One region of the Proteus penneri genome, then DNA from elsewhere that is predicted to be linked to it. Evidence: predicted binding sites of a transcription regulator. Region 1 holds the regulator's gene; the other holds the start of a gene.
The links. The regulator PurR, encoded in region 1, represses purine synthesis genes. The targets are predictions, from matches to a motif close to CANGCAAACGTTTGCNTG.
Positions count from the first base shown of each region.

Region 2: a site for PurR is predicted at 1,715-1,732, ahead of purH (bifunctional phosphoribosylaminoimidazolecarboxamide formyltransferase/IMP cyclohydrolase). Genes of this name have one in related genera too.

Region 1 covers NZ_CP059690.1:1,263,734-1,271,545, forward strand. Annotated here, with positions in the region: gene punC (purine nucleoside transporter PunC) at 1-1,153, opposite strand, end outside; gene punR (DNA-binding transcriptional activator PunR) at 1,272-2,174, shown strand; gene purR (HTH-type transcriptional repressor PurR) at 2,201-3,226, opposite strand; gene cydH (cytochrome bd-I oxidase subunit CydH) at 3,494-3,577, shown strand; gene sodB (superoxide dismutase [Fe]) at 3,713-4,291, opposite strand; gene H1225_RS05795 (sulfite exporter TauE/SafE family protein) at 4,576-5,391, opposite strand; gene H1225_RS05800 (Grx4 family monothiol glutaredoxin) at 5,794-6,135, shown strand; gene rnt (ribonuclease T) at 6,257-6,895, opposite strand; gene gloA (lactoylglutathione lyase) at 6,991-7,398, opposite strand; gene H1225_RS05815 (DUF1289 domain-containing protein) at 7,583-7,812, shown strand, end outside.
Region 2 covers NZ_CP059690.1:3,139,324-3,147,135, forward strand. Annotated here, with positions in the region: rRNA gene H1225_RS14115 (16S ribosomal RNA) at 1-1,253, opposite strand, end outside; gene purH (bifunctional phosphoribosylaminoimidazolecarboxamide formyltransferase/IMP cyclohydrolase) at 1,872-3,461, shown strand; gene purD (phosphoribosylamine--glycine ligase) at 3,474-4,763, shown strand; gene H1225_RS14130 (DUF1481 domain-containing protein) at 4,791-5,453, opposite strand; gene H1225_RS14135 (HU family DNA-binding protein) at 5,498-5,770, opposite strand; gene H1225_RS14140 (YjaG family protein) at 5,961-6,551, opposite strand; gene nfi (deoxyribonuclease V) at 6,626-7,294, opposite strand; gene hemE (uroporphyrinogen decarboxylase) at 7,287-7,812, opposite strand, start outside.

The sequences.
Region 1 (7,812 bases):
CCATTGGGATCGCTGTTAACGCCATAATTGCAGTAGTGTTAATTAGGGGATGCTGGCTGATAAATGCAGACACGATAAAACTTGCTAAACTACAAAGACCCAGTTGTAGCGCATTTTGTAATGCGGCTGCTTTACCACTGATTTCAGGATAAGCCGATAAAGCATTAGATACAGCGATTGGATAGGAAGCGCCATTCATTGCAGCCATAATACAGAACGGAATTAAGATCGTGGTTAATGTTGGCTCAGTAAATTTAGCAACAAGGTATAATGCAGTCATACTAACAGCATAACCAATTAATAGCAGTGGTAATAATGTTTTACCCGTCATTTTTGATAGTAAAATACGACAACCATAGCCACCGACCATAAAGGCAATAGTTTGTGGAATATAACTTAAACCAATATCCTGCGGAGAGTAGCCCATTTTTTCAAGAATGATTGGTGAGCCAGCTAACCAAGCAAAGAAACCTGCACTACAAGACGCGTAAACTAATACGTTACCAGTGTAGAGCGGGGATTTTAATAAAGTCATAAATGAGGCTGAAGATTGGTTTGCATCTGTGACGGATTTTTGTTTAATGTTTTTTAGCATTAATGTCGGTAACATCAAAACTAAAGTTACCGCCATTAACAGCATGAAAATCATACGCCAGCCACCATGGTTTAATAATGATGCACCGATCAAAGGCGCAAGTGCTGGGGATAACGCAACCAGTGGCATAATTAAAGCAAAAACGCGCTGAGCGCGAGATTCATCGAAACGGTCGATGACAAGAGCTTGCCAAATAACAGCTGCAGAACAGACACCAAAAGCTTGTAAGAAGCGCATCGCAAGTAAACCTGTCGCACTTTCAACCCACAACATGCCAAGGCAGCCTAAAGAGAAAAGGCTTAACCCAATAAGAAGAATAGGTTTTCGACCTACTTTGTCAGAAAGTGGTCCCCAAAGTAACTGAGCAACAGCAAAACCAAATAAAAAGATACTTAAGCTATTACTGATAGCGCCTTCGCTGATAGCGAGTTCACGCTGCATCATACCGAATGCAGGCAAGTACATATCAATTGCTAAGTAACCTAGCATACTCAAACCAGCTAGGTACACCATGAAGCTCATAGGTGTTTTTGATTGTGTGGACGTTTTAGTATTCATTTTATTTTCTATGCTATGTGATGTAGAACATTTTATGTATTGTAACTAAGACTTATTTTACTTGTGAAACGGGAATATTTGGTTAATGCTGTGAAAAATTTTCAAAGGAATAAACTCTATGTGGTCAGAATACTCTTTAGAAGTTGTTGATGCAGTTGCAAGAACAGGAAGTTTTAGCTCAGCTGCGCAAGAATTGCACAGAGTGCCATCCGCCGTTAGTTACACTGTTCGGCAATTAGAAGAATGGCTTGCTGTTCCTCTGTTTGAGCGCCGTCACCGTGATGTAGAACTAACCGATGCAGGTAAAATTTTCATCAAAGAAGCACGATCTGTTATCAAAAAAATGAATGACACCCGACATCTATGTCAACAGGTTTCCAATGGGTGGCGTGGTCAATTTAGTATAGCAGTTGATGGCATTGTTAAACCCGAAAGAACACAACAACTTATTCTCGATTTTTATCGTCATTTTCCTGATATTGAGTTGTATGTCTACCCAGAAGTGTTTAATGGGGTATGGGACTCCTTAGTTAATGGTCGTGTTGATTTAGCCATTGGTGCAACAAGAGCGTCACCAATTGGTGAACGTTATAGTTTCAGGGATATGGGTTTTATGCCTTGGCGCTGTGTTTGTCATGTTGATCACCCATTAGCTAAAGCGGAACATCCACTAACGGATGATGAAATGCGACCTTATCCTAGCCTATGTTTAGAGGATACATCACGTAGTTTACCAAAGCGTGACACTTGGGCGTTAAATAACCAACGTAGAATGGTTGTACCAACGTGGGATATGGGGCTTGAATGTTTGTTGGCAGGATTATGTGTAGGAATGGTGCCTTGGCATCGTGCTGAGCCATTGATAGTCCAAGGAAAGTTAGTTACTTTGCAACTGGCACAGCCATTGCCAGACAGCCCATGCTGTCTGACGTGGGTCGATAAAAGTGAATCGCCTGCTTTGACATGGTTGTTAGATTATCTTGGAGATAGCCAAACCTTAAATGAGGAATGGCTTCGCTAGAAATCAGATAGCTGGATAAATAAGAATTAACGGCGGTAGTCGATAAAAGGACCGTCGGCAACTGAACGGCGCTCAACTAATCGCGGATGAACTTCGATTGTTTGGGCGTCTTCGCGTTTATTAACGATGCGATCAAGCAACATTGATAATGCCATTTGGCCTAAACGCTCTTTTGGCTGATGAACGGTTGTTAGCGCAGGTGTAAAATAACGTGCATTACGAATATTGTCGTAGCCCACAATAGAAATATCTAAAGGAACACGCAGGCCAAGTTCATCCGCAGCGCAAATTGCGCCCATTGCCATGACATCACCACCACAAAAAACTGCAGTAGGGCGCTGTTTTTGGTTTAGCATTTGATACATCGCTTTATAACCAGATTCAGGTTCAAAGTCACCTTGTACAATCCACTCATCTTTTACTGTGATTTTGGCTTCTTCCATAGCTTTTAGAAAGCCCTGTAGACGACCACCACCAGTGTTGCGCTCTAATGGTCCAGGAATAATACCGATATCGCGATGACCACGCTCAATAAGGTAACGACCTGCGATATAGCCGCCATGGAAAGCGTTATCGATAATGGTATCAGTAAAGTCACCACGCGCTTTTCCCCAATCCATGACAACCATGGGAATATTACGATAGCCTTCTAAAAGAGTCAGAAGGTGATCAGGATATTCAGAACACATGACTAATAATCCATCAACACGTTTTTGTGCCAGCATGGCTAAATACGCTTTTTGCTTATCAAGATTGTTATGTGAGTTACATAAAACCAGTGTATAGCCTTTGCTATAACAACTATTTTCAACTGCTTCAATCACCTCAGCGAAGTAAGGAGCTTCACTGGACGTGGCTAACAGGCCAATAGATTTGGTGTGATTGACTTTCAAACTACGCGCAACGGCACTTGGCGAATAATTTAATTCTTTTATAGCGGCCCAAACTGTTGCTCGTGTGTTCTCAGCAACAAAACGGGTTTTGTTGATCACATGAGAAACAGTCGTGGTTGATACGCCTGCGCGTTTTGCCACGTCTTTTATTGTTGCCATGGTGTGGAAAACTCCTGACCTTCATTGGTCTCTTTTATCTAATTTTATGGTTTAACTGCCAGTATAGTCATACATAGGGCAAACACTGGCAATAATTTAGCGATTAGCTGTGAATTTTGTATGATCTAGCTCAAAAGTGAAAGTATTAATCAATGTTATAAATTGTGCACTAGTCGCTATTTTAACAAATTCTGATATGTGATAATAATTAACCATGACAAGGTTATGGTTAATAATGTGTATTATAATCATTTTGAGGGAGAATAGATGGATACGGATCTGAAATTTGGTTTGAGTACAGCAGTAGCAGCGCTGGTTATGATTGTTATTTTTTCTACTCTGCTTTTCTAATCATGTTTTAATAAGTACTCGATTAATTTAAGTAATAGATTATCGAATACTGAATATAACAAAGGGCTCAAGGCCCTTTGTTATTATGTCATCAAAAATGAATCTCAATCATTCACCTTTGATTATCAATCTAAATTAAGCAAGGTTAGCTTCAACAAATGACCAGTTAACCAATGCCCAGAACTCTTCTAAATATTTAACACGTGCATTGCGGTAGTCGATATAGTAAGCATGTTCCCATACGTCTACAGTTAATAGTGGTTTATCTGCACCTGAAACTGGCGTTGCCGCATTAGAGGTGTTAACAATTGCAACTGAACCGTCAGCTTTTTTAACTAACCAAGTCCAACCTGAACCGAAGTTTTTTGCTGCGGCATCATTAAATTGCTTTTTGAATTCTTCAAAAGAGCCAAATGCCTTGTTGATAGCATCAGCAATTTTACCTGTTGGTGCACCACCTGCATTTGGTGCTAAGCAGTTCCAGTAGAAAGTGTGATTCCATACTTGTGCCGCGTTATTGAAAATACCACCATCGGTAGACTTGATGATTTCTTCTAAAGATTTGCTTTCTAAATCAGTACCTTTAACTAGGTTATTTAAATTAGTTACATAGGTTTGGTGGTGTTTGCCGTAGTGATATTCTAAAGTTTCTTTAGAGATATGTGGCTCAAGAGCATCTAACGCATAAGGTAATTTTGGTAATTCGAAAGACATTGCGTACTCCTTTAAACTATCTATTTCGGGTTTTGTGCCTGAAATCATTCCATCAAAACCATTTGAATCGATAGAATGAGGCAAATGAATCACTAATTTGTTACTATTTTGCTAATTATTTTAACAAAAATTCATTGAAATAACAGCTAAATATCTTTTATCTATAGTTATAAGCCATATAGATTAGTTATACTCATAAGAGTATAGCTCACTGAGCAACTCGTAAAGCAGTAAAATAATGGCTGTAATCAGAGCCTAGATTCTCTAATTGTGGCATATTCTGCTTATTCCATTATCAATGTGTACATCATTTTCACTACGACTAAGAATAGAAATAATGCAAATATTTGACGAACCCTTGGGATAGGGAGGCGATAAGCAACTTTCACACCGATAGGGGCGAAGAGAATGCTAGTAATACTTATTCCGATAAAGGCAGGTAAGTAGATAAAACCGAGGTAATAGTCATCAATATTTGTTTGATTCCAGCCATAGATAATACCCATGATGGTGCCTATGGCAGCGATGATGACACCAATCATTGAAGAGGTTGCAATACATTTACGTGTATTAAATCCCCAATGACTTAAAAGAGGAATAGTGATAGTACCACCAGCAATACCGATAAAACTGGATATAAAGCCAATTAAAGAGCCACCACTTGTTAACGCAGGTTTTGAAACAATAGGATCTTTCACGTTTTCAATACGTTCAGCTTCTTTCTTTTTAGTTAATAATCCATAGATGGTATATACCATGAAAATACAGAACACGATTTGTAATATCGTGTTTGACATTTTTTGTACCAGAAATGTCCCAACAAGCATACCGATGATAGTGCCGATAGATAATAGAGGAAATTGCTGCCATAAAATGGCTTTATGTTTGTTATGGGAATACGCTGAAGATGCTGTAGAAAATATAATCACAGAGAATGAGGTAGATAAGGCAATTTTCATCACCATATCTATTGGAATAGCTTGTTGACTCACTACATACATAACTACCGGAACAATGATTGCACCGCCTCCTATGCCAAGTAGCCCAGCAAAAAAGCCAGTAATACATCCTACTACAAGAAACAGCAAAATCATGTCCATAGTTAATACTCATCAGGTTTTATAACAAACCTATTTATATACATTATATCCTTTTAAGAAGGTAGCGTTTTATCTTAATGTATTGATTATGAAATTTAATGTGTTGGTTTTAATGTAAAAGTTGCTTTTTTCTTCTTCAATATAAAGGATAGTTAGTGATTGTGTCAGTAGTAAGAGGAAAAGAGTAAAATGAAGCACAGTCATAACCATCTGTAATGTATTGACTTATTTTTTATATTTCATGGTGTGTTTTTTATCAGTAATCCCATGGTTTAATACCAACTCATTGTTTTATATCGATAACTAAACTTATATAGAGGTTTCTAATATAAAGTGGTATTCTTCTTTCATGTTTTCCCCTATAAAGCATATCGAATATAAAAGGCTGTAAGGACTTAATAAATGACGACTATTGAAAAAATTGAACGCCAGATCAACGAAAACCCAATTATTTTATACATGAAAGGTTCACCAAAATTACCAAGTTGTGGTTTTTCTGCTCAGGCAGTTCAAGCTATCTCTGCTTGTGGTGAGCGTTTTGCGTATGTTGATATCCTGCAAAACCCAGATATTCGTGCAGAATTACCAAAATATGCGCATTGGCCAACCTTCCCACAATTATGGGTAGATGGTGAATTAGTCGGTGGATGTGATATTATTTTAGAAATGTATCAGCGCGGTGAATTACAGAAGTTATTAAAAGAGACTGCTGATAAATATCGTGGTGAAGAAGAAGCACAGTAATTAAATTTTTATCGTTTCGCTATTGAAACGCATAAAAATAATGAGTTCTTCAAGAAAAAGCCAGTTCATTAATAAACTGGCTTTTTCTATTATTCATAAATGTATCAGCGAAATTATGGCTTCAAGGTGTAGGTAATGGCCATCCACCCAGTTTTTTCCAGCGGTTAACTAATTCACAAAAAAGTAATGATGTGCGATTAGTATCATATAATGCACCATGCGCTAATTTGCTATCAAAAGGAATGCCAGCGGTGATGCAGGCTTTAGCTAAAATTGTCTGTCCTAATACCAACCCACTTAAAGCCGCAGTATCAAAGGTGGCAAAAGGGTGAAAAGGATTACGTTTTAATCCAGCACGTTCAGCCGCAGCCATGACAAAGCTGTGATCAAAATTTGCATTATGGGCCACAATAATGGCGCGATTACAATCTGCATCCTTCATTCCTTTACGTACCATTTTAAAAATAGCATGCAAAGCTTCATATTCACTGACTGCGCCACGAAGTGGATTTGTTGGATCAATGCCTGTAAATTCTAAGGCAGCAGGTTCTAAGTTAGCCCCTTCAAAAGGTTCAACATGAAAATGTAATGTGTTATCAGGTTTTAGCCAACCTTGTTCATCCATTTTTAATGTAATAGCGGCGATTTCAAGTAAACCGTCTGTTTTCGCATTAAATCCACCTGTTTCAACATCAATAACTACAGGGTAGTAACCTCGAAAACGGTTACAAAGCTTATTGGGATTATTTATATCAGGCATTAAGTTGTACTTATCCGATAAAAATAAAATATCGGAAATTGATAATCAGTAAGGCCAGAAAGATAACATATGTATCTTTCTGGTTTTTATAAAAATTAGTTACCTAGAGCGTGACTTGCACTTTTATTTTCGATGAGCTCGATTTTATATCCATCAGGATCTTCAACAAAAGCAATAATTGTTGATCCACCTTTTACTGGGCCAGCATCACGGGTAACATTACCGCCAGCTTGGCGAATGGCTTCACAGGTCGCGGCAACATCATCAACACCTAATGCTACATGCCCAAAAGCAGTTCCCATTTCGTAGCTATTTACACCCCAGTTATAGGTTAATTCGATAACTGCACCAGTGCTTTCATCACCATAACCAACAAAAGCTAACGAGTATTTATATTCCTCATTCTCGCTAGTGCGTAGAAGTTGCATACCTAAAACCTTGGTATAAAAGTCGATAGAACGTTGTAAGTCGCCCACACGGATCATGGTATGAAGTACTCGCATATAAACCTCTTGTGTTTTTTAATGATTAAACCCTACAGATAAACTGATGGCGGGGTACTATAACGCGTTAAAGCCCTAAAGTTCAATTTTACTACGCTTTTAACAGTTCAATAAATCATGTTGTGCAGATAATATCTCTATTAACTATACTCTATTGTAACAAACAATAGGGAGGGAAAATCAAATGCAGGAACAATTAGAATTTTTTGATATTCCTAGTCCTTGTATTGGGCGTTGTGAAATGAATATGCAAGGATATTGTGTTGGCTGCTATCGCAGCCGTCAAGAGCGGTTTAATTGGTCAACAATGAATCAACAAGAGAAAAGAAATATATTACGGCTTTGTCAGCAACGTTATTTAAGGTCATTAAAGAAATTGGGTTCTACAATTGAAAAAGAAAATAAACAACTCAA
Region 2 (7,812 bases), 1.9 Mb from region 1:
CTCTTTGTATCTGCCATTGTAGCACGTGTGTAGCCCTACTCGTAAGGGCCATGATGACTTGACGTCATCCCCACCTTCCTCCGGTTTATCACCGGCAGTCTCCTTTGAGTTCCCGCCATCACGCGCTGGCAACAAAGGATAAGGGTTGCGCTCGTTGCGGGACTTAACCCAACATTTCACAACACGAGCTGACGACAGCCATGCAGCACCTGTCTCAGCGTTCCCGAAGGCACTCCTCTATCTCTAAAGGATCCGCTGGATGTCAAGAGTAGGTAAGGTTCTTCGCGTTGCATCGAATTAAACCACATGCTCCACCGCTTGTGCGGGCCCCCGTCAATTCATTTGAGTTTTAACCTTGCGGCCGTACTCCCCAGGCGGTCGATTTAACGCGTTAGCTCCAGAAGCCACGGTTCAAGACCACAACCTCTAAATCGACATCGTTTACAGCGTGGACTACCAGGGTATCTAATCCTGTTTGCTCCCCACGCTTTCGCACCTGAGCGTCAGTCTTTGTCCAGGGGGCCGCCTTCGCCACCGGTATTCCTCCACATCTCTACGCATTTCACCGCTACACATGGAATTCTACCCCTCTACAAGACTCTAGCCAACCAGTTTCAGATGCAATTCCCAAGTTAAGCTCGGGGCTTTCACATCTGACTTAATTGACCGCCTGCGCGCGCTTTACGCCCAGTAATTCCGATTAACGCTTGCACCTCCGTATTACCGCGGCTGCTGGCACGGAGTTAGCCGGTGCTTCTTCTGCGGGTAACGTCAATTGACAAAGGTATTAACTTTATCACCTTCCTCCCCGCTGAAAGTACTTTACAACCCTAAGGCCTTCTTCATACACGCGGCATGGCTGCATCAGGCTTGCGCCCATTGTGCAATATTCCCCACTGCTGCCTCCCGTAGGAGTCTGGGCCGTGTCTCAGTCCCAGTGTGGCTGATCATCCTCTCAGACCAGCTAGAGATCGTCGCCTAGGTGAGCCTTTACCTCACCTACTAGCTAATCCCATATGGGTTCATCCGATAGCGCAAGGTCCGAAGAGCCCCTGCTTTGGTCCGTAGACGTCATGCGGTATTAGCCACCGTTTCCAGTAGTTATCCCCCTCTATCGGGCAGATCCCCATACATTACTCACCCGTCCGCCGCTCGTCAGCAAGAAAGCAAGCTTTCTTCTGTTACCGCTCGACTTGCATGTGTTAGGCCTGCCGCCAGCGTTCAATCTGAGCCATGATCAAACTCTTCAATTAAAAGTGTTTGATGCTCAAAGAAATCGAAAACTTAGCTATTCATAAATGAATTTACTTTTGTTGTTCACTCTTCAAGACTTGATACATCTAATATTTTAGAAGATATCGTCTCTGCGAGTGCCCACACAGATTGTCTGATAATTTGTTAAAGAGCAGTGCAACCTTCGCTGCCGTTTCCGGTCTTCTGCGTTGTTGCGAGGAGATGCATTCTACATCTTCCTCATTCAGTGTCAAGCGTTTATTTTCAAGGCTTTTCACTTTATTTTTTGTTCTCTCAGTCAGTTCGCTTAGCGCCCTGTGCCGTGACAACGAGGACGCATTATAGGGAGTTTTCTGAGGCTGGCAATAGTTTTTTTAAGAAAAAAAATCGTTTGCTTAATTCCACAGCAAAACCCCTAGTTATACGCACTTATCAACAATTTTATCCACAACCTTCCTTTTTACATAAAATTAGCATGTCAAACGCAATCGTTTGCGTTATTATGAGGGCTTATTAAGTAAGATTGATTTTGTGTCCATCTTCTGAAATGTTAGTTAAGCAAACACAATTTCACTGTATTAATGTGATTTAACTTCATCATTACTACCGTTATACCAAAAACCCAAGGGATAAAACTCATGCAACATCTTCGTCCTATCCGCCGTGCGCTTTTAAGTGTGTCTGATAAAGCAGGTATTTTAGAATTTGCTAAAGCGCTTGTTGAAAGAAACGTAGAACTATTATCTACAGGTGGAACTGCACGTCTATTAGCAGAAGCTGGCTTACCTGTTATCGAAGTTTCCGATTATACCGGTTTCCCAGAAATGATGGATGGCAGGGTAAAAACGCTACACCCTAAAGTACATGGTGGCATTTTAGGCCGCCGTGGCCAAGACGATGCAATAATGGAAGAACATGAGATCCGTCCTATCGATATGGTCGTAGTGAATCTTTATCCCTTTGCTAAAACAGTCTCTCGCCCTGATTGCTCATTAGCAGATGCCGTTGAAAATATTGATATCGGTGGACCAACAATGGTTCGCTCAGCAGCGAAAAATCATAAAGACGTTACGATTGTAGTAAATAGTAATGACTATGAAAGAGTGATTGAAGAAATGGATAATCACGAAAATAGCCTTACTTTAGATACCCGTTTTGATTTGGCGATTAAAGCCTTTGAACACACAGCGGCTTACGACGGAATGATTGCTAACTACTTTGGTCAGAAGGTTGCACCTTATTATGGTGATACTTCACAACCATCAGGTACTTTCCCTCGTACCTTAAATCTGAACTATATAAAGAAACAAGATATGCGTTATGGTGAAAATGCTCATCAGCAAGCTGCTTTCTATATAGAAGAGAATATAGAAGAAGCATCTATTGCTACTGCAAACCAATTACAAGGCAAAGCGCTTTCTTATAACAACATCGCTGATACTGATGCCGCATTAGAATGTGTGAAATCATTCTCCGAGCCTGCATGTGTTATTGTGAAACATGCAAACCCTTGTGGTGTAGCTATTGCGAGCACGCTCACACAGGCGTATGACAATGCATTTAAAACTGATCCAACCTCTGCATTTGGTGGCATTATCGCATTCAATCGGCCTTTAGATGCAAAAACAGCTAGTGCAATCATCGAACGTCAATTTGTTGAAGTGATCATTGCTCCTTCTATTAATGAAGATGCACTACCAATTTTAGAAACGAAACCAAATGTTCGGGTATTAGCTTGTGGCCAGTGGCAAGAGCCAAAACCTGCTTTTGACTTCAAACGAGTTAACGGTGGGCTTTTAGTGCAAGATCGTGATTTAGGCATGGTTAAAGAAGAAAACTTAAGAGTAGTTACTCAACGCCAACCAAGTGAACGTGAACTTAAAGATGCACTCTTCTGCTGGAAAGTGGCTAAATTCGTAAAATCAAATGCCATTGTTTACGCTAAAAACGATATGACAGTTGGTATTGGCGCAGGACAAATGAGCAGGGTGTATTCTGCAAAAATTGCAGGTATAAAAGCTGCTGATGAAGGTTTAGAAGTTGCAGGTTGCGCGATGGCTTCAGATGCATTCTTCCCATTCAGAGATGGCATTGATGCGGCAGCAGTTGCCGGTGTGACTTGTGTTATTCAACCTGGTGGCTCAATTCGTGATGATGAAGTGATTGCCGCGGCTAATGAACACAACATCGCAATGATTTTCACCAATATGCGTCACTTCCGTCATTAATAGGGTATTGATATGAAGATTTTGATTATTGGTAATGGCGGTCGTGAGCACGCTTTAGCATGGAAAGTGGCTCAATCACCGCTTGCAACACAGGTTTTTGTTGCCCCCGGTAATGCAGGTACAGCATTAGAAAATGGTGTTGAGAATGTGGCTATTAGTGCAACAGATATTCCTACATTGGTCGCTTTTGCCCTCGAAAATCAAATTGATTTAACTATCGTAGGCCCAGAAGCACCACTGGTTATTGGTGTTGTCGATGCATTTAAAGAAGCGGGGCTGACCATCTTTGGTCCAACAAAAGGAGCGGCTCAATTAGAAGGTTCTAAAGCCTTCACAAAAGATTTTTTAGCCCGTCATAAAATCCCAACTGCGGATTATCAAAATTTTACAGAAATAGCACCAGCACTTGAGTATCTCAATAAAGTAGGCGCGCCGATTGTTATTAAAGCCGATGGTTTAGCCGCAGGTAAAGGCGTTATTGTTGCAATGACGCAATCTGAGGCTGAAAATGCCATAAAAGATATGCTAGCAGGTAATGCCTTTGGAGATGCTGGGCATCGCATTGTTATTGAAGAATTTCTTGATGGTGAAGAAGCCAGTTTTATTGTCATGGTTGATGGTGAACATGTTATTCCAATGGCAACAAGTCAAGATCATAAACGTGTTGGTGATGGTGATACTGGTCCTAATACTGGTGGGATGGGCGCTTACTCACCTGCCCCCGTTGTCACTAATGAGATCCACCAGCAAGTAATGGAAAAAATCATTTACCCAACAGTAAAAGGCATGGCTTCTGAAGGTCATCGTTATCAGGGTTTTCTTTATGCTGGACTAATGATTGATAAACAAGGCGTTGCGAAAGTTATCGAATTTAACTGTCGTTTTGGCGATCCAGAAACCCAACCTATTATGATGCGTATGCAATCTGACTTAGTTGAGCTTTGTTTAGCTGGAGCAAAAGGCAATTTAAAAGATAAAGATTCTGTTTGGGATCCTCGTCCAGCTTTAGGAATTGTGATTGCAGCCGGCGGCTATCCTGCTGATTATCGCCAAGGTGATGTTATCGAAGGATTAACACCGACATCATCAACAACTGCAAAAATATTTCAAGCGGGAACAACACTCAATGACAAAGGCGAGGTAGTCACTGCCGGCGGGCGAGTACTATGTGCAACTGCATTAGGTGATGATATCGAACAAGCTCAAAAAAATGCTTATGCCTTAGCAAAAAGTATTCATTGGGATGGAAGTTTTTATCGCCATGATATTGGCTATCGTGCAATTGCACGTTTAAAGAAGTAAGTGACTAAATACAGCAGAAGGGAGTGATCACAAGCTCTCTTTTGTTGGCTCCCATTTACAGAAATCATGGTCGGCTACCATAAGCAACTGTTTACCTTCTGGTGAATCAAGCCAAGCAACATAAGAAGGTTTACTTGAATTACGTGTCCTTGTTTTTAACCAGCGTTGCTCTGGGCCTTCAAATGAAACACTCACTTTCTCACCAGCACATGTTGTCATTGTATTTTGATACCAGACACCCTGTACTAAGTTCACTTTTCCAATAGTAAGTGCTTCACTGATTTCACGCTCTTTATTTGCAGCAAATACCATTCTTAAACGTTCATCTTCTGTTAACGCGCGTTTTTGCTTCTGGCTTTCTTGTTGCATGAAAATAACTTCACCACGTTTGTTTAAACGAAGGTGCCAAGATGAAGGATCGTTACGATTAATAACTTCAGAGCGGATTTGCCAAAGTTTATTTTGGCGATACTCATAAAATGTGATGACAGTTTCTGGCTTTTTATAAAAGCTATAAACACTCATGATCACTTGAGGTTCTGACGTTTTATTATTTAGACGCCATAGACGTACAACACCTTCGTCTGCAATATAACCTGTTGCAGAAAATTCAGGGAGTTGCACAGTAGAAGAGCAGGCGCTGAGCAAAAAAGCAGATCCTATTGCTAACAGCCCCTGTCGTTTCAACAAAAGGGGAGTAAATCCCCCTCTATTGTTCATTCCGTTCAAAGGAATTATTTTACTGCGTCTTTCAGTGCTTTACCGGCAGTAAATGCAGGAACGTTAGCTGCTGCAATTTTAATTTCTTTACCAGTTTGAGGGTTACGACCAGTACGCTCAGCACGGTGATTTACCTTGAATGTACCGAAACCAACTAACTGTACAGAATCGCCTTCTTTCAGAGCTCCTGTTACTGAGTCGATAAACGCTTCAATAGCAGCTTTTGCCTGAGTTTTTGTCAGATCCGCTTTTTCAGCAACTGATTCGGTTAATTCAGCTTTGTTCATAAAATAGTCCTTAAAGTATGTTTTATCGTTTGAAAAACATCTGGTGAAAAAACTTAACTTATCTTTTTAAAAAGATGAATTAAGTAAAACACCTGAGCCACTTCTTTTCGTACCCAATGTAGAACATACACGGGGGTGATGTGAAGTCTTTAAACGTCGCTTTTCAAGCACTAAATCACGTTTTTCTGATTTAGTGCGTTAATTCTATACCGATATTGCTCATTCCTGCTTCACGAAGGTCTGCACGTAGACCTTTAATCAGCTCGATATCTCTTTCTTCACACTCTACAAGTAGACGGTAAATTTCCCATTGGATATCGAATTCTTCAATAACAGCAGGTAGCGATCTAAGCTCTTCTTCACTCATTTCTCTTTCTGCTTGTGTCATTTCAAGTGAAGCAACTGTCCCTACTGATAATTTGCTCACTTCAATAGCGTGACTTAACGATTCACCGCTTAAACGAGAGTGAACAATTTCACTAAGCGCAACACAGGCGTCAATCGCAGGATAGACACCATAAATATCAAACTGAGATGCATCAGGGATCGCTTCTTCTAATTTCTCTAATTGAGAATCAAAATTAACCTTTGCATCTTTCACCGTTAAAGTTTCCCAAACCAGATCGAGAATACGGCGATAAAGCGTTGGATCAGCAAATCCTGTTTCGCGACAAAATACCTGATAATTTGGGTACATTCGCTCACACAGGCACGCCATAAACGTCAGGTGTTGCCAAGCCTCTAGCTTTTCTAAACGTAAATGGATTGGGTTCTTCAACATTCGTGATTACTCATTTTCTTAACTTAGGCGCAGTTTACCTGAAAATTAAAAATATCCACATATTTCCCGGTCATTTAGAGCTTATTCTTATTCAATTGCTCAAATAATCGCCTATTTGAAGCAATACCATCAGCCCAACGCGTTGGTTCTGGTAATCGATACCCTTTCATACACATCTCAACCCACTGCAAAGCGCCTTCCATACTCACTTTATGACCCGGAGATATATACAGGGGTTTGCATTTTTTCTTACTGCGATAAATCCACCCTATTTGCTCATTCTTATCCATTAATGGCTCATAGCTTCCCATTTCTTCATTGACTGCTTTATCAATACCACATAAACGACTTTTTGCTACACCAATAGTCGGTGTATCCACTAATAAACCAAAATGGCTGGCAACCCCCAGCCTTCTAGGATGAGCAATACCTTGCCCATCGACAAAAATAAGAGAAGGCTTTTGTTTGATTAATTGCCAAGCAGTCAATAACGCTGGACACTCTCTAAATGAAAGCAAACCTGGGATGTAAGGAAGAGTTGTAGGTATTCGCGCGATTTGGTATTCAAGAATTTTAAAAGAAGGATAATGCATTATCACGATGGCAGCGCGAGTGACTGCGCCACCATCTTCAAAACCAACGTCAGCGCCAGCAATATAAGTAGGCATTGTAAATTGGTCTGTCAAAATAATTTGTTGAGCTTTTTCTGTCTGCTCCTGACGTAATTGTTGGGTATTAATCATTATCCTGATGATAAGGCTTCGATAAACGGTGAACCGCATCAATAAATGCACCAGCATGTTCAGGTGGAACATCTTGATGAATACCGTGCCCAAGATTAAAGACATGACCGTTGCCTTTACCAAACCCAGCAAGAATAGTTTCGACTTCTTGTTCTATTCTGGCAGGTGGTGCATACAGCATAGAAGGATCCATATTACCTTGTAGCGCAACTTTATCCCCCACTCGACGACGTGCATCTTCGATATCAATCGTCCAATCTAGCCCTAATGCATCGCAACCTGTCGCCGCCATCGCTTCTAGCCAGCGACCGCCACCTTTGGTAAATAAAGTAACTGGCACTTTTCTTCCATCATATTCACGGATAAGACCATCAACAATCTTATGCATATAGTGTAATGAGAAAAGTTGGTAATCACGCCCTGTTAGCACACCACCCCATGTATCAAAGATCATGATGGATTGTGCACCCGCTTTAATTTGAGCATTCAGATAAAGGATAACGCTATCTGCGAGTTTA